DNA from 3 places in the Arthrobacter sp. NPDC092385 genome. Region 3 is predicted to be linked to each of the others. Evidence: riboswitches for the same ligand, from Rfam matches in the RefSeq annotation. Region 3 holds a riboswitch; each other region holds the start of a gene.
What was found. Region 3 has a riboswitch for cyclic di-GMP ahead of ACIQCY_RS01545 (response regulator transcription factor). Riboswitches for the same ligand answer to the same signal wherever they lie in the genome.
Positions count from the first base shown of each region.

Region 1 (9,927 bases), 130 kb from region 3:
CTGCAGTGTCCGTGCGGCAACATCGGATGCCTGGAACTCTATGCGAGCCCGAGGATCGTCGTCGCCCAGGCCGCGGACGCCGCCGCACGGGGTGACCTCGACATCCCTTTGACGGGCGTGATCTCGGAGGACTTCGCCGCCTTGGGCACCGCAGCGATGAAGGGGGATCCGACGGCGCTGCGACTGATACAGGACTCGGCCCACTACGTAGCGAGCGCGGTGATCTCAATGGTGAACCTCCTCGACCTCCAGCTCATCGTCCTCGCCGGGAGCGCCTTCTCGAGTGCCGGCGGCTTCTATGTGGACATCATCAGGGAAGCCCTCTCCCGACGTGCGATGGCGCGGGCGATCCACCCCGTGGAAGTCCGCCTGTCCGTCAACGGCAACGATGCCGCAGCACTCGGTGCGGCAACGCTCGTCCTCCAGGATCGGCTGTCGCCACGAACCCTGCGCTCGGTGTCCTTCGCCTGAGCAGACTCGGCGCCTGCGACGGCACGCCGGATGCTGAGGGCGGCCCTACAGCGTGATCAGGGCGTCGATGATCTCCCAGGTCTCCGTCCGCGTCGTGTAGTCCACCCGCACATCGATCATGCGGATGGTGCCGGTGGCGTCGACCACGACCACCGTGGGGAACGGGATCGCCGCAGTCCGGTCCATGTTGGACCCGGCGACGTCGATTCCGAGCGCGGCCCGGGCGCGCATCGATTCCGCGCTGGGCACGGTCACGATCCCGAGGTGTCCGGCGAGCGCATTTCCCTCGTCCGAGTACAGCGCGAAGTTCAGGCCGGCGTCGCTCGCTGTCCGCAGGGAGATCTCGGGCGCCTGCGGACTGATCGCGATGAGCCGGGTCCCGAAGGCCTCGACGACCGGACGCAGCTCGCGCTGGTAGGTCTGCAGGGCGATGCTGCAGTACGGGCACCACGAGCCGCGATAGAACACGATGATGGCGGCTGCAGCTCCGAGCACGTCACCCAGCCGGGTCCGATGCCCCGTGGTGTCGAACAGGACCGCATCGGGAAGCCTGTCGCCGACGCCTGCGATCCCGCTCGGGAGCCCGGCCCGGCGGAGGTCCTCCTGCTCGCGCGCGAAGACCGCGGCGAGCACCGGACCGACCTGCGCCGCGAAAGTGGAACTGTATTCGTCCACCTGCGCTGCGATGGTATTCGTGAATGCCGGTCTCTGCTTCATTCGTTCCCCTCAAAACCCCCCGGCCACAGGAGCCGTGAACCCGCAGCAGAACCCATTGTGGTCCAGGCCACGGCAGATTCCCAGCACTACGCCCGAGATCGGCGAAACCGATGGCGTGCGGCCGCTCCTACGCCCTGGGTACTCCGTACCTGCGCAAGACCTGCATCAATCCTTCGTCATCCTTCGGCTCGTCCCGAGCTCATGGCGGTAGGCCGCGCCGCACAATGGAAGAGGCCCCGCGATCCGGCGGGGACCAGGACGCCCGGGCAACCGCCCGGCGGACAAGGGCAAACCCGGTGCGAGCCGGAGACGCAAAGCCACGGGACCCCTGCGGTCAGCCGGGCTACCGAACCAGCGAGGCGCCGATCATGCTTCTACTTCCAGGGAAGTCCGCATCCTTTCGCGATGTACGCGGAACCACAGCGCGCCTGCTCCTCCTCGTCACGGCGATGGTCGTCCTGATGGTCGGCCTGGCTCCGCCGCCCGCCCAGGCAGCAGCCACCATCGCACTCAGCAGCACGTCAGGAGCAGCCGGCACCACGGTCACGGTGACGGGCTCCGGCTTCCCCAAGCGGACCAAGGGAACGGTCGTCGCGGGGACCACCCGGGTGGCCATGACCACGACGGCGTCGGGTACGTTCCAGGCCTCGATCGTGGTTGCGGGGTCCGTGACCATCACGGCAACGGCCGGAAGCGCCACTGCGAGCGCGTCCTTCGCCGTCGTCGAACCCGCTCCTGTCTCCACGGAACCCAGGAGCATCCGGTTCGGCGTGGGGACCAACGGCGGCCCGGCGGCCGGCGGAGAGCTCGACGAGGTGGCAGGCATCGCCGGCGAGGCCCCCTCGATCGTGCTCTCCTACAAGGACTTCAACCAGCCCGCACCCATCGCCGAGCTCGATGCCGTCCGCGCCCGTGGCGCGGAGACGCTCCTGACCTGGGAGCCGTGGACGTGGGGAGGCGGCGTCTCGCAGCCCGCCTACTCCCTCGACCGCATCGCGGCGGGCGACTTCGACGCCTATCTGCGCGAATGGGGTATGGCGCTCGGACAATGGGGCCAGCCCGTGTACCTCCGCTTCGCCCACGAGATGAACGGGGACTGGTACCCGTGGGCGGAGGGTGTCAACGGCAACGGTGCGGGCGACTACGTCGCGGCGTACCAGCACGTGCACGATGTCGTGGCATCGACGGGCGCGACGAACATCAGCTGGGTCTGGAACCCGAACGTGCCCTACTGGGGCTCGACGCCCCTGGACCAGCTGTTCCCCGGCGCCGGCTACGTCGATCTCGTGGCCCTCGACGGCTACAACTGGGGTACCTCGCAGTCCTGGAGCACCTGGCAGGAACCCCAGGCGCTGTTCGGGGAGGGCATCGCGCAGCTCCGCCGGCTCGCACCCGGCAAGCCCATCATGATCGCCGAGACGGCTTCCTCGGAACTGGGCGGATCGAAGCCCCAGTGGATCAGCAGCCTCTTCAGCTACGTCTCCGCGCAGCAGGACGTGGTGGCCCTGGTCTGGTTCCACATCAACAAGGAAGCCGACTGGCGCATCAACAGCACCACCGCGTCCGCGGATGCCTTCGCGGCAGGTCTCGCCGCCCGTCGCTGACGTCCGCACGCGCCGGGCACGCACGGACACGCCGGGCACGCACGGGAGGGGCCGGGCACGCCGGGCACGCACGGACACGCCGGGCACGCACAGCACGCACGGGAGGGGCCGGCGGCGTCACCCGGAGGAGGCCCTCAACGGCTGGCAGCGTGGACACCACCAGGTGCGACGGCGGCCGGGGTCGCCGGGTACCTCGCCCCTGACGAGCACCGTGGTCCCGCACCTCAGGCACGGCTTCCCGGCCCGGCCTGCCACCCAGTGCTGCTGGCCCCTGCGCGTGTTCCCCGTGGTGACCTGGTGGGCGTTCGGCTGCAAGGCGGAGAAACGGAGGCATCGGGCCCCGAGAGCCACCAGCGCGGGGACGTCGACGTCCGCCAACGCGGTGTCCGGATGGACGCCGCGGAGGAAGCAGAGCTCGTTGGCCCAGAGGTTCCCGAAACCCGCGATGTTGCGCTGGTCGAGCAGGGCAGCAGCGACGCGCTCCCCCGGGTCCCGGCGGAGCCTGCGGATCGCCTCGTCGGCGGACCAGTCCTCCCGCAGCGGGTCCGGCCCGAGGTGCCCGACGACGTCGGTCTCGCTCCGGGTCGGCAGCAGGTCGACGACGGGGAGGTCGAGTCCGTACGCCGTCGGCCCGTCCTGCACCTCGAGGATCACGCGTGCATCCGGCAGCAGTCTGTGCGGCAGCTTCCTTCCCGCGGCCGTGACGGTCCAGGACCCCTGCATCAACAGGTGCGTGTGGAGTGTCAGTCCGCCGTGGAAACGGGTCAGCAGGTGCTTGCCGTGGGTCGCGTGGTCCGCCACCCGCATACCGTCCAGGACGTCGGTGGCATGGGCCGGAACACGGAGGTCCCCCCGCCTGAGCGTACGGCCGTCGAGTGATCTCCTGAGCCGCGCGGCCAACCGGAAGACGCTGTCGCCCTCGGGCATGCTGCCTCCCCTGTCTGGTCCTCGATCCAGGAGAAGGCTAGCTCCCACCACCGACGCTGGGCCCGCCCGGGGCGGCCCGCGAGGGCAGGGCCCGCGCGATCCGGCTTCCCATGGGCGGTGTCCCCGTCGCGCTGTACAACCACACGGAGCGGGAGGCGAAGAACACCTCGGGGTAGGGCACGGCGGCTTCCGTTATCCACATGCGGTCGATACTATTTCCCTTTGCCGGGTACCGCCCGGCATGCGTGGTCTAGAAGCGGGCCCGGCACCAGTGTCCACGTCGTATCACCGAACAGGCCCCCATGAATACCAGACTGTCGCCGTCCGAGGACTTCCCGGAAGACCTCACCACCCTCGACCTGCCCGAGGTCGAGGTACTGAACAGCAAGCTCCACCGCGAGCTCGACTACGAGTACGCCCGTGATGGCGAGCCGTCCCTGGAGACCGAGATCCGGCACGAGGAAGTAACCGAGGAACTGGACCGCCGCGACCAGCAGCCGGAGTCATCCCCGGTGAGTCCCGACGTCGTCGAATCCGCCCGCCGCTCCTCCTGAGGAACGCACCCCGGCCACCAGGAACAGGCCTGCCACGACCGCGCACGCCAGCATGACGACGGCGGTGGGCACGGGCGAGGACAACCCGAACGCGCCGGTGGCCGGGGCCAGTACTGCCGCGGCGACCATGTTGGACGCACCCAGCACGGAGGCGGCCGTACCCGCACGGAGCCCGTGATGCTCGAGCGCGGTGGCCTGCAGTGCCGGGTTCACCAGGCCGAACGACGTCGTGAACCCCATCACCGGAGCCATGAGCCCCCAGACGCCCAGCTGCGGGGCGAGCCCGACGCTCAGCAGCAGGACGACCGCGCTGATGACCAGGGCCACGGCGCCGATGCGGACCGCGAGGACGGGTGACGTGCGCCGGGCCACGAGCCCGCCGACCTGCGCGCCGACCACCATGAGGGCGCCCTGCGCGCCGAACAGCAGGGCATACCCGGTGGGAGTGAGCCCGAAGACTTCCTGGAGCAGGAAGGCGCTGCCCGCCATGAAGGACATCATCGCGGCGAAGAGGAGCCCGCCCGCCACGGCGACCGAGCGGAACCGGGCGTCCCCCCACAGGTTCCCGTAGTCATTCCGCAGGCGCACGCCCTGCCGCAGCAGGCGGCGGTCCGGCGTGTTGGTCTCGTTCCGCAGCAGGATCACGCCGGCAACGCAGAGCAACACGATGCCGTAGCCGAGGAGCACCCAGAACAGACCCCTCCACCCCACCACCTGCAGGAGCTGGGCGCCGAGTGCGGGCGAGGCGACCACGAAGACGCCCGAGGCGATGGACAGGCGTGCGAGGAATACGAGCAGTTCCTTGCCGCTGTAGAGATCACGGACGATCGCGAGCGCGATCACCGCACACGCCGCCGAGCCCATGCCCTGGAAGGCCCTGCTCGCGATGAGCCATTCCAGGGACGGCGCGAGGGCACAGGAGGCGGTCGCGACGCAGTACACGAGGATCATCACCGCGAGCGGACGGGCCCGTCCGATGGCGTCGGAGAGCGGACCGGAGGTGAGCTGGCCGAGTCCCATCCCGATGAAGGCCCCGGTCAGGGTGAGCTGGACAGCGGATTCATCCGCACCGAACTCCCGTCGGATCGCGGGGAAGGACGGCAGGTACAGGTCCATGGTGAGTGGCCAGATCACCTGCAGCATCGCCAGGGCGGTCACGAGGAGCAGGACGCGCGGGCGGCGTCGCGAGCCGCCGTCGCTCCCTTCGCGGACCGGAACTTCTCGCACCCTCTGTTCCACTGACACCCCTCTGACTTGGATAACGCTTTCCCGTCCCATCATCCTGCACGCTCCGGACGAACGGTAGGGCTGATCGGACGCGCATCCCCTCTACAGCAGGCCCGGCTCGGAAAACTTCCCTCGCCGCTCCCGGCTGCGTGGTCTAGATTCGAATGCATCGCAGTCCACCGAAGGGAGAACGGCATGAAGAACAAACTTGTCTTCACGGCAGGTATGGCCGCTGGCTACGTCCTCGGCACGCGGGCGGGCCGGGAGAGCTATGAGCAGATCAAGACCAGGGCCCAGCAATTCTGGAACAGCCCGAAGGTGCAGGACCGTGTGTCCTCCACCACCGGCACCATCAAGAGCAAGGCCCCCGAGCTTCAGGACTCCCTGAAGGGCGTGCTGAAGAAGCGCGGATCGGGGAGCGACGACGGCGCGAAGGCCCCCCAGGACCCCGGCCTGGACATCGGCGCCAGCGGTGACCTCCCACTGGATGTCCCGCCGGTCGTCACCGCGATGGACACGGGAAGCACCGGGCCCACCGGCCCGAGTGGCGGCGACCCGCGCCACGTCGAGGAGACACCCTTCCAGGCGCAGGATGAGGCAACCCGTCCCGACGTCGGCAGGTAGCGGCACGTAGGGCGGACCGCCAGGCGGAGGAGGGCCCCGGCCGAGCCGGGGCCCTCCTGCGTCCGGCGCAGATCGCGGATCGGCGGCAGTCACACGCCTTCGCTGACCGCCTCCTCCGCCTCCAGGCACACCTCGCAGTCCTCCTCGACGAGCAGGGCGTTGACGGCGACCGCGACCCGGTAGGCATCCCCTGCCGCGGGCACGAGCTGGGCAGCAGGATCCGCGGCGTTGCCGACGGCCCACACCCGCTCCACGGAGGTTCGCCCGATCTCGTCGGTGGACACGCAGCCGTCGTCGCGCATGTCGCACCCGAGGGCGTCGATCAACGGAAGGCCGGCGTCCGCCCCCGGCTCGCAGAACACTGCCGAGCACGGGACCACGGAACCGTCATCGAGGCGGAGCCCCCTGACGGGCCGTGGCGCATCGTCGTCCGCCGGCCCGAACGCGAAACCCTGCACGCGTCCCTCGGCGATGCTGACGCCCCGGTTGCGCAGGCGGCGCTCGTCGTCCTCGGACAGCGACCCGAGCGTGTGCGGGAAGAAGGTGACGTCGTCGGACCACTGGCGGACCAGGAGTGCCTGGTGGATCGAGGTGGGAGAGGACCCCAGCACGCCGAGGGCCTGGTCCCGGACCTCCCAGCCATGGCAGTACGGACACTGCAGCAGGCCGTGCCCCCACGCCTCCCTCGCCCCCGGGACGTCGGGGAGGACATCGCGAAGGCCCGTGGCCAGGACGACGTGCCGCCCCTGGACCGACCCGCCGTCAGCAGTGCCGACCGACCACCCCTCCGGTATCCGCCGCGCCCCCTCGGCACTGGCGTCGACGAATTGGACCCCGTACGGCCCGAGGTCCTGCCGGGCCAGCGCGACGAGCTGCTCCGGAGCGGTTCCGTCCCTCGTGATGAACCCGTAGGCGGCATCGGCCGGAGCGTTCCGCGGCGTGCCCTGATCGATGACAACCACGTTCCGCCGTGCCCGTCCGAGGACGAGCGCCGCGCTCAGGCCCGACACTCCCCCACCCACGATCACGACGTCGTACATTTCCTGCCTGTCCATTCCTCCATCGGACCATGTGGCGCGCTCCCCCGCCGCCCCGAATTGGTGCTTGCGGTCAGGCGACCGGTCCTGTGGGGTCCCGGTCGTCCGCGGGCAGGCCCAACGCGGCGACGAGCGAGGCGAAGCGAGCGTTCCCGGCGAGGTCCTCGACGAGGACGGCCCTGCCGTCGGCGTCGGCCAGGGGAATCCGCCAGTTCGGGTACTCGTCGTTGGTGCCGGGCTGGTTCTGGGTCCGGCGTTCCCCGACGGCGTCGGCGAGGGCTACTCCCAGCAGCACCGACGGGGTCTGGGCGATGAAGGCGTGCAGCGCCTCGACGGTCTGCTGGACACCGGCCGGTTCGTCCGTCAGCAGGTTCCGCTCCCGCAGGAGCGAGAGGAACTTGTCCTGCACGGCGCGGTCCTCGGCCTGTTCCTCCTCCACCGGGCGGCTGAGCAGCCCGAGCTTCTCCCGCAGCACGACATGCTCCCCTGCCAGGTAACCCGCGCTCGGCGGGAGGTCGTGCACGGTCACCGTCGTCAGGCAGCCCGCGCGGTAGGCCTCCGGGAGCAGGGGCCCGTCCTCGTCCTGCTCGAACCAGAGGATCGAGGTGCCGAGGATCCCGCGCTCGGCCAGGTACTCTTGGACGCCCGGCTCGAACACGCCGAGGTCCTCGCCGACCACGATCGCCCCGGCCCGCTCGGCCTCCAGCGCCAGGATGCCGATCAGCGCCCTGTGGTCGTAGTAGACATAGGCGCCCGCCCCCGGCTCCGCTCCCTGCGGGATCCACCACAGCCGGAACAGCCCGAGGATGTGGTCGACCCGGATGCCACCGGCGTGGCGCAGGATGTTGCGGAGCATGTCGCGGAAGGCCGCATACCCTGATGCGGCGAGGCGCTCCGGGTGCCATGGCGGCTGGCTCCAGTCCTGGCCGTGCTGGTTGAACATGTCCGGCGGGGCACCCACGCTGATCCCCGACGCGAGCACGTCCTGCAGCGCCCACGCATCCGCCCCGCTCGGATGGACCCCTACCGCGAGGTCGTGCACCACGCCGATGGACATCCCGGAGCCGGTGGCTTCGAGTTGGGCCTCCTGCAACTGCTCGTCCACGAGCCACTGCAGCCACTCGTGGAACTGCATCCGGGCAGCGTGGCGTTCGGCGAAGGCACGGGCCCCCTCCGAGCCGGGGCGCCCGACGTCCTCCCATTCCGGTGCGCCCGGTGCGAGCGTCTCGGCGAGCGCCGACCACAGCGCGAAGTCGGCCAGGCCCTGGCCCTGGTGGGCACGGTAGGCATCGAAGTCGTGCTGGCGCTGTTCGGGGCGCTCGACGGCGAAGACGAGCTCGAGTGCCTCGAGTTTGGCGGCGTAGGACGCGTCCCGGTCCAGCAGGGTGGTGGCGGTGTTCGCCTCTGCGAAACCTGCGGCGAGCTCAGCGATCCTCGCCCGCGCTGCGGCATCGAGCCGGGCGTACTCCGGGATGTCCTCGATGCGCAGGTAGAGGGGGTGGAAGTAGCGCCGGGTCGTCGGCAGGTAGGGCGACGGTTCCACCGGCGGCACGGGCTCCGCGGCGTGCAGGGGGTTCACCAGCACGAAATCGCCGCCATGGGCCGCGGCGGCCTGCGCGATCGAACCGAGATCGGCGAGGTCGCCGATGCCCCACGAGGCAGAGGAGCGGACGGAGTAGAGCTGGGCCATGAGCCCCCAGGTCCGGTGATCCATGAGCGCCGCCGTCGTGCTCAGCCGATCAGGGGTGACCACCAGGGTCCGGGAGGTCTCCTGCCCGTCCACGCTCGCATGCAGCGTGTGCCAGCCCAGCGGCATGGCGTGCGGCAGGGTGCCTTCGCGCCGCTCCACAGCCTTGCCGTCGACGGTCCGGGTCGCCACCGCCCCGGCCACCGCTCCGGTGTAGCGGACGCCGTCCTCGTCGACGGCCCAGAACTCCACCTCCGCCCCGGCGGGCACGTGGAGCATCACCGGGTCCACGTCGCTCTGGCGCACCACGACGACGGTGGGCAGCACGGAGCGCCAGGGTCCGGTTCCGACCTCCTCCAGCGCCCGCTCGATCGCGGCGTCGGACGAGGCATCGACACCGAGCGCCGCGAGAACCGTGACGAGGGTCTCCGGGGTGACGCGGGCGGGCTCGCCGTCCCATCCCTTGAAGGTGGTCCCCACCCGGTGCGCCTCGGCGAGTTGCTCGAGGCGTGACGGAGCCTTCGGGGCTGCTTCTTCGTGCTGCGTTGTGTCGGCCATGGCTCCAATCTAGGCGTGCATCAGGAGCCTGTGCATCCGCAGCGGCACCCCATGACCGATTTGACGAGGACCGTTCCGCGCCCGGACCGGCGCCTCGAGGGCCGCATCCCTACCAGTGAGTCGACGGCCGGACAACCCGCGGGGCAACGCCCGTGCTCCTGGCGGCGGCGCCGGCGGCAGTGGCACTGTGGAGCAATGGCCTACTTCCTCGAATACCTCATCCCTGCGGAGAACGGCGGGGCGGAGGTGCCCCTGGACGACGCCAACGACGGCTTCACGATCCCCGTCAGCGAGACCGCCGAACGGGTGGTCCACCTGGACACCCTGCCCGCCCGCAGCCGCATCGCCGCCGGGACGCTCGAGGATGCCCGCACGGAGGCGGAGCAGCTCCTCCTGCACAGCAAGGCCGACGCCGGGGAGCTCTTCGAGGATCCGAGCGATTCCCTCGATGCCGGAGCCGGCCGGCGGGTGGGGAGTTTCCGTGAGGGCGACGGCTGGAGCGAGGACTGATCCCGCTACCA
Region 1 is NZ_JBIVQL010000001.1:175,144-185,070, reverse strand. It holds gene ACIQCY_RS00910 (ROK family protein) at 1-471, shown strand, start outside; gene ACIQCY_RS00905 (peroxiredoxin-like family protein) at 517-1,188, opposite strand; cyclic di-GMP riboswitch class I at 1,465-1,539, shown strand; gene ACIQCY_RS00900 (glycoside hydrolase family 26 protein) at 1,557-2,792, shown strand; gene ACIQCY_RS00895 (DNA-formamidopyrimidine glycosylase family protein) at 2,910-3,719, opposite strand; gene ACIQCY_RS00890 (hypothetical protein) at 3,757-3,921, opposite strand; gene ACIQCY_RS00885 (hypothetical protein) at 4,022-4,273, shown strand; gene ACIQCY_RS00880 (multidrug effflux MFS transporter) at 4,223-5,500, opposite strand; gene ACIQCY_RS00875 (hypothetical protein) at 5,696-6,124, shown strand; gene ACIQCY_RS00870 (NAD(P)/FAD-dependent oxidoreductase) at 6,214-7,179, opposite strand; gene malQ (4-alpha-glucanotransferase) at 7,235-9,406, opposite strand; gene ACIQCY_RS00860 (hypothetical protein) at 9,602-9,916, shown strand; gene ACIQCY_RS00855 (MarR family winged helix-turn-helix transcriptional regulator) at 9,922-9,927, opposite strand, start outside.
Region 1: linked by a shared signal. The riboswitch ahead of ACIQCY_RS00900 (glycoside hydrolase family 26 protein) and the one ahead of ACIQCY_RS01545 (response regulator transcription factor) in region 3 are both predicted to bind cyclic di-GMP.

Region 2 (9,927 bases), on a different contig from region 3:
ACGACCGCCTGGCTCGCCTAGCGCGTCCCTGACGGCGAACGAAGTCGGGCCACCTTCACGGAGGTGGCCCGACGTCGTCGACCGGCTCGCCCCGCGTCCCTGGCGGCGTACTGCTGCGGCTTCGCGCTCGCGCTTCGGACGGGACAGTGCGTGTCGTGCCAGGACGCGCCGTCGGAACGGGCTGTCGCCGCCGAAGCACGTGCACGAGCCCGCAATCCTCCGGCCGCCAGCCCGTTCGTCGGCAGGAGAATCGGTTGCACGCCCCTCCGCGGCCTCGGAATACTGGAAGGACCGGCACGAGCGAGGCGGAGGGCGGCGGCATCAGCAGGTCCCAGGAACACGAGGAGAGGCTGCGCAAGGCGGCCCAGTACCGTGCTGCCCGGGACGGCGGGGGAGTGGCCGACGCCATGGCCGAACGGGAACGCCAGGACGACGACGGCGACGCGGCGCCGGACGGGGAGCTGGCCCCGCTGCGGGAGGGCGAGGACGAGGCCAAGCGTGCGCGCCTGATCGTGGACCGTGCTGTGGCGCGCGGGGACTTCGACAACCTGGCGCTCGCCGGCAAGCCGATCCCCGGCCTGGGGGAGGCCCACGATCCGGACTGGTGGGTCAAGGGACTGATCCAGCGCGAGAACATCACCGGGCTCGGTCCGCGGGCCATCCTGCTGCGCACGGAGGACGCCGAACTCGACGACCGCCTCGACCGCCAGTACACCGAGAAGCAGGTCCGCGAGGTCCTCGAGGACTTCAACTACCGCGTGATCGACGCGCGGCGCCAGCTCCTCGGAGGTCCGCCCGTGATCACCAGACTGCGCGACGTCGATGCCGAGGTGGAGCGCTGGCGGGAACGCCGGGAGGCGGCCCGCCGCACGGCGGAGGCCGCGGCTCCGCCGGAGCCGCCCAAGGCCTCCTTCTGGCGCAGGATCTGGCGCGGCACCGACTGATCTCCGGCTAGTTCGGGATCACCCGGAACAGCACCTTCTTCTTCACCATCGCCCAGATGGCGAGCGTCACCACGGCGTGGATCACGAGTCCCTGCCAGGCACTCGTGCGGTCGAGCCCGGGGATGTTGGCGACCGCGAGCACGAAGTACACGTGGACGATGAACACGTACAGGCTCGCGCGGCCCAGCGGGATGTAGAGCCAGCCCGTCAGCGTGTTGATGGGCTTCCAGAACGAGGTCAGGATCACGTGCGCCGCGAGGATGAAGAAGGCGAGGTTGAGCAGCCGCCCCGGTTGCAGGAACACGCGCACGTACCCGGATTCGTACAGGGTCTGGTAGAAGCCCGTCGGGATGAAGGGGAGATCGAGTCCCAGGGTGTAGTTCAGCCAGAGGGTTCCCAGCGCCAGCGCGTAGGCACCCGTCGCCACGCCCACGAAGATCTTCCCCCGGTGGGTACTGAGCGCGTCGATGATGGCGCGGCGGTGATACCCGAGGACGACGCCGTGGACGAAGATCACCTGCCAGGTGAGCAGCGGGAAGACGTCCTGGAACTGTGAGGGGAGGACGCGCAGGTGGAAGATGCTGTCCACGATGTAGAGCGCCCAGCTGATGGCGAGCACCAGCCACCACAGCTTTCTGCGGAGCATCAGGACGAGCAGCGGGACCGTCAGTGTCAGCACCACGTAGAGGCCCATGATGTTGAAGGCCCACGGTCCCATGGTGAGGAGCAGGAGGTCCCGGATCGCGTACCCGGCCGGCGGGTAGTCGAACAGGCGCGTGATGTTCGGGTAGAGGTCGTACACGCGGCCTGCGGCCTCGGTACCCGCCCCGCCCGTCCCACGGTCCGTGAAGGTGGTCAGCACGGTCGCATCGATGAAGGGGACGAGGGACAGCAGGTAGACGGTGAGGACCACGGCCAGGGACGTGAGGTAGAGCTTGAGCGCCCTCCGGGTGGTCCCCTTCGCAGCCTCCACGGCACCGCGGCGCTCGACCGCGATGGGGTGCACCATCCCGAGCACGACGCCGGACAGCAGGACGAACAGTTCCGCGCCGGTGATGGTCCCGATGAGGTTGCGGGAGATGAAGGACCAGGGGCCGGCGACCTCGATGTGGGTGACGACCACCGAGGTGATGATCCAGCCGCGCAGCAGGTCGATCCGGGCGTCCCGCGGTGCATGCTCGTCCGGGTAGCGCCACTGCGGGACCACACGCTTGGCCAGTCCGGCCAGGAGCACCAGGGCGAAGAGCCCGACGACGCACAGCACGAGCCAGCCCATCACGGCGCTGACCGGTGCGCCGGCCTGCCACACCTGCCTGGTGGACTCGTTCGCGTCCTCCTGCGGAACCACGTCGGTGATCGGGCCGAGCCGAACCCCGGGTGCCGCGTCGAGGGTACTGCGGAGGGCCGCCGCCGTCGCATCGTCTCCGCCGAGGCCCCAGTCGACCGTGTGGCCCTGGGCCTCGGGCTCCGGGCGCGATGCCTCGAGCCAGGCGACCATGCCGATCTCGGGGTACTCCTCGGCGATGGCGGGGTCGAACACCTGGTTCAGCCATGCCCGCTTGATCTCCGCCTCCGGAGCGCTGTCGGAGTCTTCGGGATCGTGGAGGGCGGCCGTCTGGACGAGGAACCGCTTGCCCTTCCCCGCGGCGTACTCCTTCGCGAAGTCGATCCGGGGAGCGCCGGGAGCCGCACCGTAGGTGCCCGCGAGCTGGTCCGCGAACTTTCCCGGTTCGGGCAGCACGGAGGTCGTGATCGCGCCGGAGTACTCGCGCGTACCCTTCGCGTCCGTGGTCGCGCCCTGCTCGTAGCTGCCGAAGTGGTACAGGGACAGGCCCACCCAGTCCACGGCGTCGTCGCCGGGGTAGTAGGGCCGGTAGGGGTCGTCGCCCTCGTCGATCAGGCCGTTGCCATTGGTGTCGAGGGCGGTGACGGTGCCGGAGCCGAGGCCCTCCACGGCGCCGTAGGCCTCGGTGAACGGGTAGCCGGCAGCGTACGACGGCGCCCAGACCATCGCGGCGGACGGCACCCGCGCGTGGACCTCGTCGGCCAGGGTGCGGAAGGCTTCGACGTAGGTGTCGGGTTGCTGGCCCCAGCTGAACCAGGTGCCGTTCATCTCCGGGGCGAAGCGGAGGAAGAACCCGGTGCGGAATTCGTCGCTGATGCGCCCGAGCGTGTCCGCGAGATGATCGGCGTCGTCCTCCGTCAGCTCGGCGAGCGGCTTCGACGGCTCGAGGGACACGACGGCGACGGCACCGAGGGACGCCTCCTGCCGGACCAGATCGATCAGGTCGCGCTCCGCGTCGGCATCGAGCGGGTAGGCGACCGGCCGGCTGAAGAACGACGGCGTGATCCCGGTGCGGTCGGCATACGCGCGGGCGTTGTCGACGGACCAGTCGAGCTCGGGCCCGAAGTACCGGCCCTCCGTCAGCCCGGTCGGATCCTCGACGGGCGTCCGGTCGTTTTCGGCGGTGGTGGCGGGCAGGACGGCCGTGGTCGCCTGTGCCGGCGTGACTCCGGCCAGGAGTCCCAGCGCCAGCGTCACCATCAGGGTCAGGCATGCCGTCCACTGCTGTCGCCCCCGACGGGGAGCCGTCATCCCTTCGCTTCCTGGCGGGCCTTCGCCTTCGCGATGTCCGCCTGGTAGTGCTCGTAGCCCCGGTAGCGGACGGCCTCGATGATGACACTGAAGATGACGAGGTCGAAAATGACCCAGACGATGTTGACGGACGTCCCGAGGATGTCCGCCTGTCCCATGAGCATGCGGACGACGCCGACGATCACGGCGGCCACCAGCAGGCCCATGGCCCAGAGCTGCGGCTTCACGAGGTCCCACCGCAGCGTGTTGTCCTGCTGCAGGGTCTTGGGGGTGACGGCGAAGTCGAGGCTCCGCCCGAGGTACACGTTGCCGAACGCCGAGGTGATCGAGCGGATCCAGACGGGGAACAGGGCGAGCGAGTACTGCTGCCCGCGCCACGTCTTCACGCCCTTGCCGACCACGGCGAACAGCAGCTGGTTGACCAGCAGGAACGGGATCAGCCGCACGAAGAACTCGGTGCTGATCGAGTTGACCGGCAGGATCCCGAACAGCAGGTAGATGATCGGTGCCGCGATGTAGACGAGCGCTGCGAAGCCGGACAGGTAGCTCCACATGGTGGCCCAGTACATCAGCTTCTGGGCGATCGTGAGGCCCTTCTGCGCGAACGGGTTCTCGCGGAACATCACCTGGATGGTCCCCTGGCCCCAGCGCAGGCGCTGGGTCAGCATCGAGTTGAGATCCTCGGGCGCGAGCCCGTCGGCCAGCTTCTCGTGGTGGTACGCGGATTCCCAGCCGAGCGCATGCAGGCGCATGCACGTGGCCATGTCCTCGGTGACGGAGATGGTGGCCATCGGCATCACGGCCTGCGCCTCGCCACTGCGGTCGGCGTTGACCGATTCGATCAGGACGCGGACGGCGTCGATCGCGGCGAGCGGGGACCACGAGCGCTGCGCCAGCTGGTCGAGCGCGGCGTCGTCGACGACGGCGAGGCCGGGGGTGCTGGCGGAAGCGTCCTGCAGCCCGGCCTCCAGGCCCTCGATGTCGAGGTCCTCGAGCGAGGCCAGGTCCTCGTGGAAGGCCGCGATGTCCGCAGCCACGAGTCCGCGGGTGACAGCCACGACCCGCTGCTGGAACTCGTAGGTGACCTCGGAGATCCCGTCGCCCTTCCGCAGGCGGCGACGGACCCTGCGCAGGTCCTTCGCCACGAGGTCCAGGGCCTCGCCCACGCGCTCGTTGTGCGCGCCCAGGTTCTTCTTGGCCCTCGCGATGACCTTGTCCGAGGTCTTGAGCGCCTTGTGCAGAGCGAGTTCGATCTCCGTCACGTAGCGCGTGACGCCGAGCTGCATGAGCGCCTCGCGGCGGATGATGGCGTTCGAGCCGCAGAAGAAGGCCGCGTTCCACCCGTCCTTACCCTGCTGGATGGGGCCGTAGAACAGCGGTGCCTGGCTGCCCAGCGGATCCGAGTCCGGCACGTTGATGAAGACCTGCGGCGTCTGCACCAGTGCCATCTTCTCGTTGGTGAAGTAGCCGAGGGTCTTGTCGAGGAGGAGCGGATCGGGGATCTGGTCGGCGTCGAGGATGACGAGGAACTCGCCGTCCGTGGACATGAGTGCGTTGTTCAGGTTGCCCGCCTTGGCGTGCCGGGGCATGTCCTTCCAGTCCGCGGAGCGCGTGATCCACCCGATGCCCTCGGCTTCCGCGGCCTCGCGGACTTCGGCGCGGTTGCCGTCGTCGAGGATCCAGGTGTTGTGCGGGTAGCGGATCTTCTTCGCTGCGCGTGCGGTGGTGAGGACGAGGTCCAGCGGCTCGTTGTAGGTGGTGATGAAGACGTCCACGGTCAGGCCGGGCGGGGCCTCGGGGGCCTGTCGCTTCCGCAACCTCCACACCGTGAAGCCGAAGAGCAGGGAGTCGATCAGGGAGTAGGTCTCCGCCAGCACCAGCGGGATGGCGATCCACCAGGCGTCCCAGTTGATCGAATAGAGCCACCGCCACGCGATGTAGTTCAGCCCCAGGACGGCCGTCACGAGGACGATCGCCCGGATCAACAGCGTCCGGCCGCCGAACGAATCGTCCTGCTTGTCTCGATGTCCGTCATCGACGGACAGATCATCTGGTGACATGATCCCCATGCTTCAGCACACTCCACTTCCTGCTTCCGTGCGCGCGGGCACTGCTGCGGTGACTTGTGTGCGCCGGGCCGGCCGCACTGAGACGCTCACCGGGTCCGCGGGGACCATGAAGCATTAAACCAAGGTACCCGAGTGGAGGCATGGCGTCCGCCGGGCGGCGGGAGTGCGTCAATATTGAGCAATACCTGCGCTTATGGAAGGTCCTTCCGGAAGGGGCATGCGGGAGGATTGACGTGTCGAGGGACCTGCCACCAGGACCAGCGGCACCGCTGGATGCACCCGCTCAGCGATAAGGGCAAAACCGGTGCGAACCGGTGACGCAAAGCCACGGGACCCACGGGGTCAGCCGGGCCATCGAACAGCAAAGGTCTCAGCCATGCCTCCTTCGACCCTGTCGTCCCGTGCCCGCCGAGGGATGTCGGGCGGCCGGAGATCACTCCTGGGCGCCGCCCTGGCGGCCGTCCTGCTGATGGCATCGGTCCCCGGGCCCGTCACGGCCAACACCACCCCACTGGCCGTAGATCCCGGACCGGTGGGCGACTTCGCCTGGAAGGGCTTCAACTGGGAGAAGCGCCGGTCGAACGGCGCCCCGAACTACAACCAGCAGTTCGCCGCCGCCAACGTGAGTAGCCCGGACGCCAATGGCCACGTGACCATGACCCTCTCCAATCCGACCGGGGAGTCGACCATCGGCGCGGAGTTCAACACCACGCGGCACGGCTTCGGCTACGGCACCTACAGCACCACGATCGAGAAGGACCTCACCACGCTGCAGAAGGAAGTGGTGTGGGGCTGCCTCTTCACCTACGACCCGGCCGTGGCGCCCGGTTTCAACGAGATCGACCTGTGCGAGGCCAGTTCGTGGGGAGGCGGCAGCATCAACAACCAGGTGTGGCCGATCACCCAGGGCCACGGCTACTGGTTCGATGCCAGCAAGCCGCCAGGGGTCGGCAACGATACTGCGATCTTCGACGTCACCAGCCATCTCGTCCTGACACACCGGTTGATCTGGGAGCCGAACAAGCTCACCTTCGAGACCTTCGCGGGGGAGGGCTCCTCCGGGACGCTGCTCAAGCGCACCGTGAAGCAGGGCGAGAACGTGCCCGAGCCGGCCCGCGAGACGATCCACTTCAACCTCTGGGTCACCGGCGGCGGGGGAGGCGACCCGGCGCATGTGAAGCCCGAGAAGGTCGTCATCCGGGACTTCTCCTTCATCCCGGCCGGGGCCGGGCCCGTGGTGACGACCCCGACGCCGAGCCCGACGCCGACCTCGACCCCGACTCCGACCCCGACTCCGAGCCCGACGTCGACCCCGACGCCCACTCCCGCACCGGCCACTCCCGCGATCGCCCTGACCGCGACGAGCACGAAGGTCCGCAGCGCCACCTCGACCACGCTCACCTGGACGGGCGCCACGGGCTCGACCGTGACGCTCCTGACCAACGGAGTGCGGACCCGCATCGCCAATTCGGGCCGTTACACGACGACCGCGAAGGGCACCTCCGCGAGATACCAGGTGTGCGACGCGACGCGCTGCTCGCCGGTCGTCATCGCAACCCGGTAGCCCGCCTGTTCGGCCGGCTCCAGGCAGCGCTTCCCGAGGAGGTCCCGCTCAGCGCATCTTGGCGTAGCGCCTGGCCTGGCCGAGCGCCTCGCGCATGCCGTCCGCGTCATGCACCGTGCCGTAGCCCGGGGTGTCGCGCTGGAAGCGCCAGCCCTCCGCGAGGGACCCGGCGTCGACGGCGTCGAAGCCGAATTCGTCGAGGAGTTCCACCACGGCCTGCTTCGCGTCGGAGTCGTCACCCGCGATCGGCAGGGCCCGCCGGCCGGGGGTGCCGGCAGGCGTGCCGTCGGTGGTGAGCTGCTCGAAGTGGATGTTGTTGAACACCTTCACCACCGAGGAGCCCGGGAGGCGTCGCTGCAGGAGTTCGCTCGTCGTCGTGCTCTCGTCGTCGAGCTCGGCGATCCGGCCGTCGCGCTGGGGGTAGTAGTTGCAGGTGTCGATGACGAGCTTCCCGGCGAGCGGCTCCACGGGAACGGAGCCGATGTCCTTCAGCGGGATGGTGACGACGACGACGTCGCCCTCCGCGGCCGCCTCCTCGACGCTTCCGGCGCGGGCGCCCTCACCGAGTTCTCCGACGAGGTCCTGGAGCGTCTCGGGGCCGCGGGAGTTGCTCATGACGACCTGGTCGCCGCGACCGACAGCGAGGCGCGCGAGTTGCGAGCCGATGTTGCCGCTGCCGATGAAGCCGATGGTGCTGCGCCTGGCGCCTGTCCGGTCTGTCGTGTTCTCAGTCATTCCCACCACAACCTCCCCGGCCGGTGGTTATTCCTCAGGTGCTCCGCGCGTCGCCCGTCCAGACGTAGAACTTCTCGGGACGTCCTGCCGAACCGTACTGCGGGACGATCCGCGCCTGTCCCCGCGACACGAGGAACTCGAGGTAGCGCCTCGCGCTGACCCGGGCCATGCCGAGCCGTTCGGCGACGTCGGACGCCGACGTCCCGCGCCCGTGGCCGCGGAGGTCCAGCATGACGGCGTCGAGCGTGGGCGCGGAGAGTCCCTTCGGCGTCGTGACCGTCCTGGCCACGGCAATGCCCGACGGCGCGCTGCCGCGGCCCGCGCCGGTCCCCGCCGCGGTGCGCAGGAGCCGGTCGATCCTGCCCTGGTCCAGCGACGCGGTGCCGTCCGTGGCGTGGGAGTCGAGGTCGCGCCGGTATGCCACGTAGGAGTCCAGCCGCTCGTTCAGCACTGCGGCGTTGAAGGGCTTCACGAGATAGTGCAGGACCCCGCCCGCAACAGCGGCCCGCACCGTCTCGAGCTCGCGGGCAGCGGTGATGGCGATGACGTCGAGGGGCTCGCCCGGCCGGTTCCGCAGGGCGCGCAGCACCTCGATCCCCGTCATGTCCGGCAAGTGGATGTCAAGCAGCACGAGCCGGGGCCGCAGGTCCTCCACGAGTTCGAGCGCCCGCGCGCCCGTGTGCGCTGCGCCGACGACGTCGAACGCCCCGTGGGCGAGCAGGAACCCGGTGTGGATGCCGGCGACCTGGTGGTCGTCGTCGACCACCAGGGTGGGGATCGGCGCGGGAGCGGAGGAATGCGTCGCGTCGGTCATGGCACCTGCAGGGTGGAACGGGGGACGTCGAGGAGCGACGGCGCGAGCCAGACGGTGAACTCGGCGCCGCCCAGGCCGGAATCGTCGACGACGACGTGCCCGGAGCGGCGCCGCGCTATCCGGTCCACCAGGGCGAGGCCGAAACCCCGCGTCCCGGTGGAGCCGCCGTCCTTCGTCGAGTAGCCGGAGGAGAAGATGCCGTCGATGTCCTCCGGTGCGACACCGGGGCCGTTGTCGGACACCGTGACGCGCACGGCGTCGTCGGCGGTGTCCAGCTGGACGAGGACCTGGCCGTCGGCGCGACCGCTCCCGGTCACGGCTTCCATCGCATTGTCGATGAGGATGCCGAGGATGGTGACGACGTCGGTCGTGCCGTCCGGATCGAGTGTCGACGTGTCGTCGGTCCTGAGCGTGATGCCCTTCTCGGAGGCGATGGTGCTCTTGGTCATGAGCAGGCTCGCGGCGTCGGGGTCCTTGATGCCCGGCGCTATGGATCCCGAGACCAGCGAGCCGCCGTGCCCCGACCGCGAGATGAAGTCGACGGCCTGCTCCGTGCGGCCCAGCTCGAGCAGCCCGGAGATGGTGTGCATGCGGTTGGCGAACTCGTGCGCCTGCGCCCGCAACGCCTGCGTGGCGTCTCGTTCGCCGTCGAGGTCGGTGAGCAGCTGGTACAGCTCGGTGCGGTCACGGAGGATCATGACGCGCCCCACGCGCGTGCCGTCCACCAGGGCATCGGACGTGCGGGCGAGGAGCACACGTTCGCCGGACAGGACGGTCTCGTCGGTGTCGGCGGGGTCGGTCAGGAGACGGGCGAGGGCGGGCTCCATCACGTCGGCCGCCGGCCGGCCCGTCGCTGCGTCGCCGAGGCCCAGGAGCCTCTTCGCCTCGTCGTTGAGGAGTGCTATCCGGTGGTGCTCGTCGACGGCGACCATGCCCTCACTGATGCCGTGGATCATGGCGTCGCGCGTCTCGAGGAGGGAGGCGATCTGCTCGGGCTCGAGGCGGTAGATGCGGCGCCACACGAGCCGGGAGATCCAGATTGCCCCGGCGGAACCGACGAGCGCGGCGACGATCAGCCAGGCCAGCAGGCGGGGGAGGTCCTCGTAGAGGTCGGCGTCCAGTTCGGACTCCAGCGTGCCGACGGATGCGGTACCGATGATGCCGCCGTCGTCGCCGTAGATGGGCACCTTGACGCGCCAGGATTC
Region 2 is NZ_JBIVQL010000003.1:274,648-284,574, forward strand. It holds gene ACIQCY_RS06295 (glycoside hydrolase family 13 protein) at 1-21, shown strand, start outside; gene ACIQCY_RS06300 (DUF1992 domain-containing protein) at 255-944, shown strand; gene opgC (OpgC domain-containing protein) at 952-3,540, opposite strand; gene ACIQCY_RS06310 (glycosyltransferase) at 3,537-5,600, opposite strand; cyclic di-GMP riboswitch class I at 5,894-5,968, shown strand; gene ACIQCY_RS06315 (hypothetical protein) at 5,986-7,173, shown strand; gene ACIQCY_RS06320 (NADPH-dependent F420 reductase) at 7,222-7,908, opposite strand; gene ACIQCY_RS06325 (response regulator) at 7,943-8,722, opposite strand; gene ACIQCY_RS06330 (ATP-binding protein) at 8,719-9,927, opposite strand, start outside.
Region 2: linked by a shared signal. The riboswitch ahead of ACIQCY_RS06315 (hypothetical protein) and the one ahead of ACIQCY_RS01545 (response regulator transcription factor) in region 3 are both predicted to bind cyclic di-GMP.

Region 3 (9,927 bases):
TTGGAGAGGGAGGAGCCACCGGTGATGGTCATCGACTGCTCGGTACCCGTGCCCTTGTCCTTGGCGGACACGTGCACGATGCCGTTGGCGTCGATGTCGAAGGTGACCTCGACCTGCGGGACGCCGCGCGGAGCCGGGGCGATACCGGTCAGCTCGAACGTGCCCAGCGGCTTGTTGTCCCGGGTGAACTCGCGCTCGCCCTGAAACACCTGGATGGCGACGGACGGCTGGTTGTCGTCCGCCGTGGTGAAGGTCTCGCTGCGCTTGGTGGGGATGGCCGTGTTGCGCTCGATGAGCTTGGTCATCATGCCACCCTTGGTCTCGATGCCGAGGGACAGCGGGGTGACGTCGATCAGGAGGACGTCCTTGCGCTCGCCCTTCAGGACACCGGCCTGCAGTGCGGCGCCGACGGCGACGACCTCATCGGGGTTGACGCCCTTGTTGGGCTCCTTGCCGCCTGCGAGCTCCCTCACGAGTTCGACGACGGCGGGCATGCGGGTCGAGCCGCCGACCAGGACGATGTGGTCGATGTCGGCCACCTTGATGCCTGCCTCGGAGATGACGTCGTGGAACGGCTTCTTGGTGCGGTCCAGCAGGTCCTTGGTGAGGTCCTGGAACTTGGCGCGCGACAGGTGCTCGTCGAGGTGGACGGGTCCGTCCGCCGTGACGGAGAGGTACTGCAGCGAGATGTTGGTGGACGTCGCCGAGGACAGTTCCTTCTTGGCCTGCTCCGCAGCCTCCTTCAGGCGCTGCAGGGCGATCTTGTCCTTCGACAGATCGGCGCCCTTCGCCTTGGCCTGCGAGAGCAGGTAGTCGACGACGCGCTGGTCCCAGTCGTCGCCACCGAGGCGGTTGTCACCGGCGGTGGAGCGGACCTGGATGGTGGAGAAGGCGTCCTCGTCCTTGCCGACTTCGAGGAGGGAGACGTCGAACGTTCCGCCGCCGAGGTCGAACACGAGGATCAGCTCGTCTTCCTTGCCCTTGTCGAGGCCGTAGGCCAGGGCTGCCGCGGTGGGCTCGTTGACGATGCGCAGGACCTTCAGGCCGGCGACCTCACCGGCCTCCTTGGTGGCCTGGCGCTCGGCGTCGTTGAAGTACGCGGGGACGGTGATGACCGCGTCGGTGACCTTCTCGCCGAGGTAGCTCTCGGCGTCCGTCTTGAGCTTCTGGAGGATGCGCGCGGAGATCTCCTGCGGCGTGTACTTCTTGTCGTCGATGGCGACGGTCCAGTCGGTGCCCATGTGGCGCTTGACCGAGGAGATGGTGCGGTCGATGTTGTTGACGGCCTGGCGCTTGGCGATCTCGCCGACCAGGACCTCGCCGGACTTGGAGAAAGCGACGATCGACGGCGTGGTGCGCGCGCCCTCGGCGTTCGCGATGACGGTGGGCTCGCCACCCTCGAGAACCGAGACGACCGAGTTGGTGGTTCCGAGGTCAATACCTACTGCACGTGACATGCAATTTCCTTTCGACTGCCCGGGATTTGCGAGGCGCTCATCCGCCGGGCGCGTAGATTGAGCGTTCTGCACTCAAGTATAGGCGGGGAGGCGCCGAGGATCAAAACGAAGTTGAGTCCTCTTGACTCAACTCCTTTTCCTCAGGTAGCGGGAACGGCGGTGATGAGGCCCTCCCGGAAGGCGTCGACGAAGAGCGCGTGATCCTTCCGGACCGTGTCCGCGTAGGCTTCACCGAACTCGACGATGTCCTCGATGAAGTCGGAACGCGAGCGCTCGACGGCGTCGAGGATGGCGGTCTCGGTGCGGAACGGCACCAGGTCGTGGTCGCTGTCCTCGTCCGTGGAGCAGTGGATCTTCGCGGTGGCCTGGCCCAGTGCCTCGAGGACGGGTTGCATCTGCTCCGGCTCCGTGAGGTCGTCCCAGGAGAGGTCCCGCTTGTAGGGGGAGAGTTCGGACACCACGAACGAGACGCCGCGGATGGTGGTGTAGCCCAGGAAGGGATCGGTGTGGGACTGCAGCGAGCGCTGGCTGATCACGGCCCGGTGCCCGTCGTCCGCGAAGTAGCCGCGGACGCGCTCGTCGTCCACGATCCGGCTCGGAGCGGCGATGTTCGACTGCTTCATCGTCAGGATGATGTCGTTCTCCTGCGCTTCGTCGAATCCTTCGATCAGCACGTTGTAGGTCGGCAGGCCGGCGCTGCCGATCCCGAAGCCCTTCTTGCCCACGATGCCCTTCACCCGGTAGAAGACGCGGCGGCGCGAGCGCTCGCTGTCGGGGATGGTCCCGAGATAGCGTTCGAAGGCCGCCGCCACCTCGGCATGCTCATCCTCGTCGAGCGTCCTGATCGAGCCGTCGTCGCGGAACTGGCGCTCGTAGTCCTCGATGAGCGTGAGCGAGTCGAGCAGCCGCGTGCGCCGCGCGGCGCGGGCCTGCTGCAGGACGTCGTGGATAGGGCCCTCCGTATTCTCGAGCCCGAAGGCGAAAGCGGACTGTTCGTCCTCCACGTAGTCGGCGACCCGGCCGAGGTACGCCTCGAGGTAGGTGCGGGCGAGGTTCCGTACGGCCTCGGACGGCAGGGCCTTCTGCCAGCACAGCAGCGTCAGCGACGCGACGAAGCGGCGCAGGTCCCAGGAGAAGTGACCGACATACGCCTCGTCGAAATCGTTGACGTCGAAGGTCAGCCGGCCCTCGTTGCTCATGTAGGTGCCGAAGTTCTCGGCATGCAGGTCCCCGTGGATCCAGACCCGGCCGGTGCGCTCGTCCGCCCAGCTGTCCTCGAGGTCCGCCATGTCGGTGTAGAACAGGGACGCACTCCCGCGGTAGAAAGCGTAGGGATCCGCAGCCATCTTCCGGAACCGCGCGCGGAAGGCGAGGGGGTCGACACCCATGAGGTCCTGATGGGCCTCGACGAGGGTGCTCACGATGTGCTGCTGACGGGATTCGGTGGCTGCCATCCGCCCACGGTACGCCTGCGCCTCCGCGATCAGGTCCGCGCCGTCCCGAACGCTAGGCGACAGCGGTGACGTCAGGGGCAGACCAGCGATGCACGTCCGGAAGTGCCTCGAAGGCCGGCTTCGCGAACCAGTATCCCTGGAACAGGCGGACGCCGGCCGCCGTGAGGAACAGGAACTCCGACTCCGTCTCGACGCCTTCGGCGAGCACCGTGATGCCCAGCTCGTCGGCGATGCCCACGACGCCGGTGACGACGGCCTGGCGGGCTGCACTGCTGTCGACACCGCGGATGAGCTTCATGTCGATCTTGAGCAGGTCCGGCTGGAACTCGACCAGGAGCCCCAGCCCTGCATGGCCGGCGCCGAAGTCGTCGATGGCGGTGGTGAAACCATGCTTGCGATACTCGGCGATGATATTCGTGAGGTGGGCGGTGTCCGTCACCTCCTCATCCTCCGTGAACTCGAACATGATGGACGTCGTCGGAAAGCTGTACCGCTCGGCTGCACCCAGCGTCGCCCGAAGGCACGCAGCCGGTTCGTAGACTGCGTTCGGCATGAAGTTGATGGACAGCTTCAAATCCTCACCTGCAGGAAACAGGCGCGACGCCAGTTCGATCGCCTTGACCCGACAGTCCTGGTCGAAGCGGTACTTCTGCTCCGGCCCGACCTTCGACAGCACCTCGAGAGCACCCTCGCCCGATAGGCCGCGGACCAACGCCTCATAGCCCCACACGCGACCGGCAACCGCATCATAGATGGGCTGGAAAGCCATGCTGAACTCGAAGTCGAGTCTCGAAGATGTCGCGCAGCCACTGCATGCCATGCGGAGTGCCCCCTCACTGGTTCCGTCCACGCCCAACGATATCCGGTGGGTCTGCGCCAGGGGTGTCGGACAAGCCCGGGCAGAGGCGCGTCGACACCGACAGCATGTCGCCACCGCTGGCTGCCATACTTCGGGCATGGATCTTGAACAGTGGTGGAACGACGTGATGCCGGAGACGCGGGACTGGCTCGTCGCCAACAACGGGGATGCACTGACGCCGGAAGTCGTCGCCGATATCAGCCGCGCGGGTGGCCTCATCGCCGCGGATTCCTGGTGGATGGGCGAGCGCGGGCCCGACGGCGTCTTCTTGTCCGACGCGGCGACGGACTGGATCGAGGAACGCGCCAACGGCGAGCAGTAGCAGCCGCTGCGGGGAGCACGCCGACGCGCCGGGCAGGAACGATTCCCTGCCCTGCCGATGCCGGGGCTGTGAGGCCGGCCTCCGGCTACCGGGCGACGAGCATCACCGCGAGGAGGAGCATGACGACGGCGATCAGCGCGTCCAGGACCCGCCAGGCCCAGGGCCGCGTGAAGAGGGGGGCCAGGAAACGGGCCCCGGCACCGAGAGCCGTGAACCAGACGATACTGCCGAGGCCCGCCCCGGCAGCGAACCACCACTTCCCCTCCGACCCGTGCGTACTCGCGAGGGACCCCAGCAGCAGCACCGTGTCGAGGTACACGTGGGGATTGAGCCACGTCAGGGCCAGGCATGTCCCGAGGGCCGTCTTCCACGACGTGGCGCGACCGCCGGCGGTCTCGAGGTGCTCGCCCCGAAGCGCCCGCCGCGCCGCGAGAACGGCGTATCCGCCGAGGAACGCCGCACCCGCCCACCGGACCACCTCGAGGAGCACGGGTGCCTGCTCGATGGCCACGCCCAGTCCGCCGACGCCGAGCGCGATCAGCACGAGGTCGGAGACGGCGCACACCACCACGACCAGGAGGACATGGGACCGGAGAAGCCCCTGCCGCAGGACGAAGGCGTTCTGCGAACCGATGGCGACGATGAGGGTCAGGCCTGCAGCGAGGCCGGTGGCAGCGGTGGTGATCACCCCACCAACCTAGGATCCGGCGGCGGTTCAGGCCAGCTAAAGGTTCTTCAGCATGGTAAGACGTACTTATGAAGCACGTCGAGCCCGCCCAGGCAAAGGCGCTCGCCGCCATTGTGGGCGAGGGCAGCTTCGAGGCTGCGGCGGCCGCGCTCTCGGTCACCCCGTCGGCTGTCAGCCAGCGCATCCGATCGCTCGAGATCGCCGTCGGCCGCCCTGTCATCACCAGGACCCGCCCGCTGCGCCCCACGGAGACCGGTGAGGCGATCGTCCGCTTCGCGAGACAGCTCGAGCTGCTCTCGGCGGAGCTCGCGGCGGAGCTCGACGCGAGCGGCGAGGGGCAGCGCCCACGCATCACCATCGTGGTCAACGGGGACTCGTTGCACACCTGGGTGCTGCCCGCGCTGGCCCCGGTCGCCGCGACCCTGCAGGTCGAGGTGCTGCGGGAGGACCAGGAGTACTCCCTCGAACTGCTCCGCAGCGGGGCCGCTGCCGCCGCGATCACCTCCGTGGCCGAGCCCGTGCAGGGGTGTTCCTCCCATTCCCTCGGCATCATGCGCTACGTCCCGGTCTGCACCCGCGAGTTCCACCAGGCGTGGTTCCGTGGAGGCGCGACACCGGAGCAGCTCGGTGAGGCCCCGGTGATCGTCTTCGACCGCAGGGACGACCTCCAGGACCAGTACCTCCGTTCACGGACGCGCCGCGCCCTCGACCCGCCCCGCCACTACGTCCCGGCGGCGCAGGAGTTCGCCGAAGCGATCCGCCTCGGCATGGGATGGGGGCTCGTGTCCGAGCTGGAGCTCGGGCATGAACCCGCTGGACGGGGCTTCACCGCGCTGGACCCGGACGGCTACGTCGATGTGCCGTTGTACTGGCAGCAATGGCGCCACGGTTCGGCGGCGCTCGCGGCCGTCGACGACGCGGTGCGCCGCGCATCGGCCCTCCTGCGACAGCCCGCCTCGGGGACGAGGTGACGGTGTGGACAGGGCCGCAGCAGAGTCCCCCGCCGCCGCGACACGTCCTGTCCTTGAAGTGTCAGGCAAGATTGCTAGTATCGTCGGGCGAGCAGCCGCTCGCCGACAATGGCAAACCCGGTGCAAGCCGGGGACGCAAAGCCACGGGACCCACGCGGTCAGCCGGGCCGCCGAAGGGAACAGGTCCACGGAGTATGCCCAGGACAGGTCAATTCCATACAGTCTCCGCCCCGGGCGTTCCGCCAGTACGGGGGCACTCGTCACCAGTCGCCTGGAGCGCGCTGCGGCGCCACTACGGGACGTCAGGCCATGAGTAGCCTTCCTGCCGGTGAGCGCCGGGCCGCCGTCGTCATCGAGGACGATCTCGACATCCGCAACCTCGTCTGCGCCGTCCTCGAGCAGGGGGGCTTCCAGGTGAGCGTCGCTGCCACGGGCCGGGAGGGCGTCGATGTCGTCCGGCAGCAGCACCCGGTGGTGGTCACCCTGGACATCGGGCTGCCTGATATCGACGGCTACGAGGTGCTGAGGCGGCTTCGCTCCACCACCGACTGCTACGTGATCGTCCTGAGCGGTCGCGCCGACGAGACGGACATCCTCACCGCCCTGCAGGCCGGGGCGGACGACTACGTGGTGAAGCCGTTCCGCCCGCGCGAGTTGAGGGCCCGCATCGATGCGATGCTCCGCCGCCCCCGCCTTCTCCCCGCCCATCCGCAAGCCCAGCCCGCCCCGCCCGCCGTGGCCGCACAGGGCCCCAGCGCCGGCAGCGGCCCCCGGGAAGGCTCCGACACCCTCCTGCGCAACGGAAACCTCGTGGTGGACAGCGAGGCCCGCACGGCGACCTGTTCCGGCGCGGAACTGCCGCTCACGAAGACGGAGTTCAACCTGCTGCACGAGCTGATGAGGAGCAACGGCGCCGTACGGACCAAGGAGGAACTGGTGCGCGTCTCGCGCGGCGGCGACTACCGCGGGTACAACTTCGTCAGCCGCACGGACGAACGCGCCATCGAGGTGCATATCGCCAACCTCCGCCAGAAACTCGCCCGCAGCGAGGGAGACCCCGACCTGATCACCACGGTGCGCGGGGTCGGCTTCCGCATCATGCCCCGACGCTCCGCCCCACGCTAGCGGCCTACTCCGAGGGCCGTTCCGGATACAGGTCCTGCAGCGCATGGATGGTATCGGCAGCGCACGCGCGGAGCAGGGGCATCGAACGCCGGGCGCCGTCCAGGCCATCGGTGGCGATGAGCCGCTGCGTCGCGAGCGCTGCGTGGCCCAGGCGGACTGCACCCGCCATGGCCGCCGACGTCGTCACGCTGAGGACGGCGTCCTCCGTCCCGCTCGCATCTCCCGCTCGCATCCGCTGGTCGAGCCGGTCGATCTTCTGCTCGAGCGTCGAGGAGAAGTCGCGGGCGAACCTCCCGACCACCGACGGGTCCGCGAAGTCACCCTCCATGTCCCTGAGCACCCCCGGATCGAGGAGCGGCGCCGCCGTCCCGGACGCGCCCGCACCCGGCAGGGCCTCGCTCTCAGGGTGTGCCGCCCCGCCGCCCTGGTGCTGGGCAGGATCTACCGGAGTCGAATGGATGGGCACATCCCAAGGGTAACGACGGCGGAAGATCGCGGGACAGTATCGACCGCTTCTTGCGCAAAGCTTGTGGAAGGACGGCGGGAGGGCTTACACGGAACCGGCGTCCGGTGGCCCTAGGCCTTCCACGCGGCCCTGAAATCGCTGTGACCCGACCACGGCAGCGCTACCAGCCGCAGGACGGCCAGCCCCTCGGCCTCATCGAGTCCGGCACTCGCGTAGTCCATGATCCGCCGCTTGGACCGGCACTCCGCGAGGACACGCTCCGGGTCGTACCAGCCGCGGGCTCCCCACACTTCCTCGGGGAGATTACCGACGCGGGCGGCTTTCTCGTCCTCCGAGATTCGGGCGTCCAGAAAAGCGGCGAGTTCATTCATACCCTCGAGCGTAGCGACAGTCTGCTCCACCCCGTGCCCGCGCCGCTCGAGCCCGCGGCTCCGGCGAGCGGGGGCGCCCCGCCGTACGAGCGGGCAGCCGATGCCGGCTCGAGGCCCCGCCCTCGGCGAGTCACCGTGGCGAGGGCACCCTGCCGAGCTTCGAGGGCCACCAGATCTTCGGCCCGATGTCGTACGCGAGGGCCGGGATCAGCAGCGAGCGGACCAGCACGGTATCCAGCAGGACACCGAACGCGACGATGAACGCGATCTGCGCGAGGAACAGGATGGGGATGACTCCCAGTGCCGCGAAGGTCGCCGCCAGCACGACGCCGGCCGAGGTGATGACCCCACCGGTGACGCCGAGCCCGCGGAGGATGCCGGGCCTCGTGCCGATCCGCAGCGATTCCTCACGCACGCGGGTCATGAGGAAGATGTTGTAGTCCACGCCGAGCGCCACGAGGAACACGAAGGCGAACAGCGGCACCGAGGCGTCCGCGCCCTCGAACCCGAAGATCCCGTTGAACACCAGTGCGGAGACGCCCAGCGCCGTCGCATTCGAGAGCGCCACACTGGCCACGAGGAGCAACGGCGCGAGCACCGAGCGCAGCAGGATGATCAGCACCACGAGGATGACGAGCAGCACGATCGGGATGATCCTGACGAGGTCGGCGAGCGCCGTGTCGTTCGTGTCGATCGCCACCGCCGTGACGCCGCCCACCAGCGCGTCGGGGCCGGCGTCGTCGAGTGCGGCGCGCAGGTCCCGCACCACGTCCTCAGCCTGCTCGGAGTCCGCCTGGTACTCGAGCGTCCCGCTGATCAGCACCCGGCCGTCCTCGACGACGGCCGCGCCGCTCGAATCGGTGGTCACGGTCGCATCGGAGATGCCCTCCTGGGCCGTGACGACGCCCAGGGCGGCCTCCTGCTCGGCCTCGGGTGCGACGACGTAGACCGGGCTGCCCGATCCGGCGTCGAAGTGACGACCGAGCGCCTCCTGGCCGTCGACGGCGTTCGACGGCGCCAGGATCAGGGCGGACTGCGGCACGCCGCTGGCCTGCAGCTGGGTGAGGCCGAGCGCACCGGCGACGAGGAGGAGGAGCGATGCGATCCATACCGCTCGAGGACGCAGGGCCACCAGAAGGGCGACTCGCTTCCAGATCCCCCTGAGCCTCTCCAGCCCCGTCTCGGCTCCGGCTCCGGTGTGTGCCGCGTGCCTTCCGTGGTGCGGCGTGATGCCGGCCGCGGCCTCCGGGCTGAAGCGCGGACGCAGCGGCCAGAAGGCTGCGCGGCCGAAGAGCAGCAGGAGCGCCGGGAGGAGGGTCAGCGCTGCTGCGAGTGAGAACACGATGCCGATCGCGGCGATCGGCCCGAGGCTCTTGTTCGAGTTGAGGTCCGAGAACAGCAGGCAGAGCAGGCCGAGGATCACTGTCGCCCCGGAGGCCAGGATCGGCTCCACCGACCCGCGGAACGCCACGCGCATGGCCTCCCACCTCGTCTCGTTCTCCCCCAGCGCTTCGCGGAACCGGGCGACGAGCAGCAGCGCGTAGTCCGTTGCCGCCCCGATCACGAGGATGGACAGGATGCCCTGGCTCTGGCCGCTGAGCTGGATCCAGTCCAGCTTCGCGAAGCCGAAGACCAGCAGGATCGACGTGGCGAGCGCGAACACCGAGGTCAGGAGCACGAGGAACGGCAGCACGATGGAGCGGTAGACGGCGAGGAGGATGACGAACACCGCGCCGAGCGCCACACCGAGCAAGATGCCGTCGATCCCGCCGAAGGCCTCCACCAGGTCGTTCGTGAAGCCCGCCGGACCGGTGACGTAGCCGGTCACGCCGTCGGGCAGTTCGTCCGCCAGGACCGCGCGCAGCTCCGTGACGACCTCGGCGAGCTCGGCGTCCGAGGAGACGAACGCGATGTACTGGACCGCGAAGCCGTCCTCGGACGGGATGGGCCCTGCGACGGCGGGGGCTCCCTCGGCGGGGGGCTCGAGGCCCTCGACCCCGCCGAGTGTGGCGCCGAGGTCCTCGTACGCACCGAGGTCGCGCGGATCGATCGGAGACCCGGACTCGGCCACGATGACCGCGGGAATCGCATCGGAATCGCTGAACTGCTGCTGGAGTTCGCCCGCCTCCGTCGATTCCGCGCTCGCGGGGAGGAACGATGCCTGGTCATTGCTCGAGACCTCCTCGAGCCTGCCGAACGTGGGGCCACCCACCG
Region 3 is NZ_JBIVQL010000001.1:302,709-312,635, reverse strand. It holds gene dnaK (molecular chaperone DnaK) at 1-1,457, opposite strand, end outside; gene ACIQCY_RS01570 (DUF2252 domain-containing protein) at 1,598-2,911, opposite strand; gene ACIQCY_RS01565 (EAL domain-containing protein) at 2,964-3,680, opposite strand; gene ACIQCY_RS01560 (hypothetical protein) at 3,868-4,092, shown strand; gene ACIQCY_RS01555 (LysE/ArgO family amino acid transporter) at 4,178-4,780, opposite strand; gene ACIQCY_RS01550 (LysR family transcriptional regulator ArgP) at 4,849-5,751, shown strand; cyclic di-GMP riboswitch class I at 5,852-5,926, shown strand; gene ACIQCY_RS01545 (response regulator transcription factor) at 6,061-6,876, shown strand; gene ACIQCY_RS01540 (hypothetical protein) at 6,881-7,342, opposite strand; gene ACIQCY_RS01535 (DUF6221 family protein) at 7,453-7,713, opposite strand; gene ACIQCY_RS01530 (MMPL family transporter) at 7,844-9,927, opposite strand, start outside.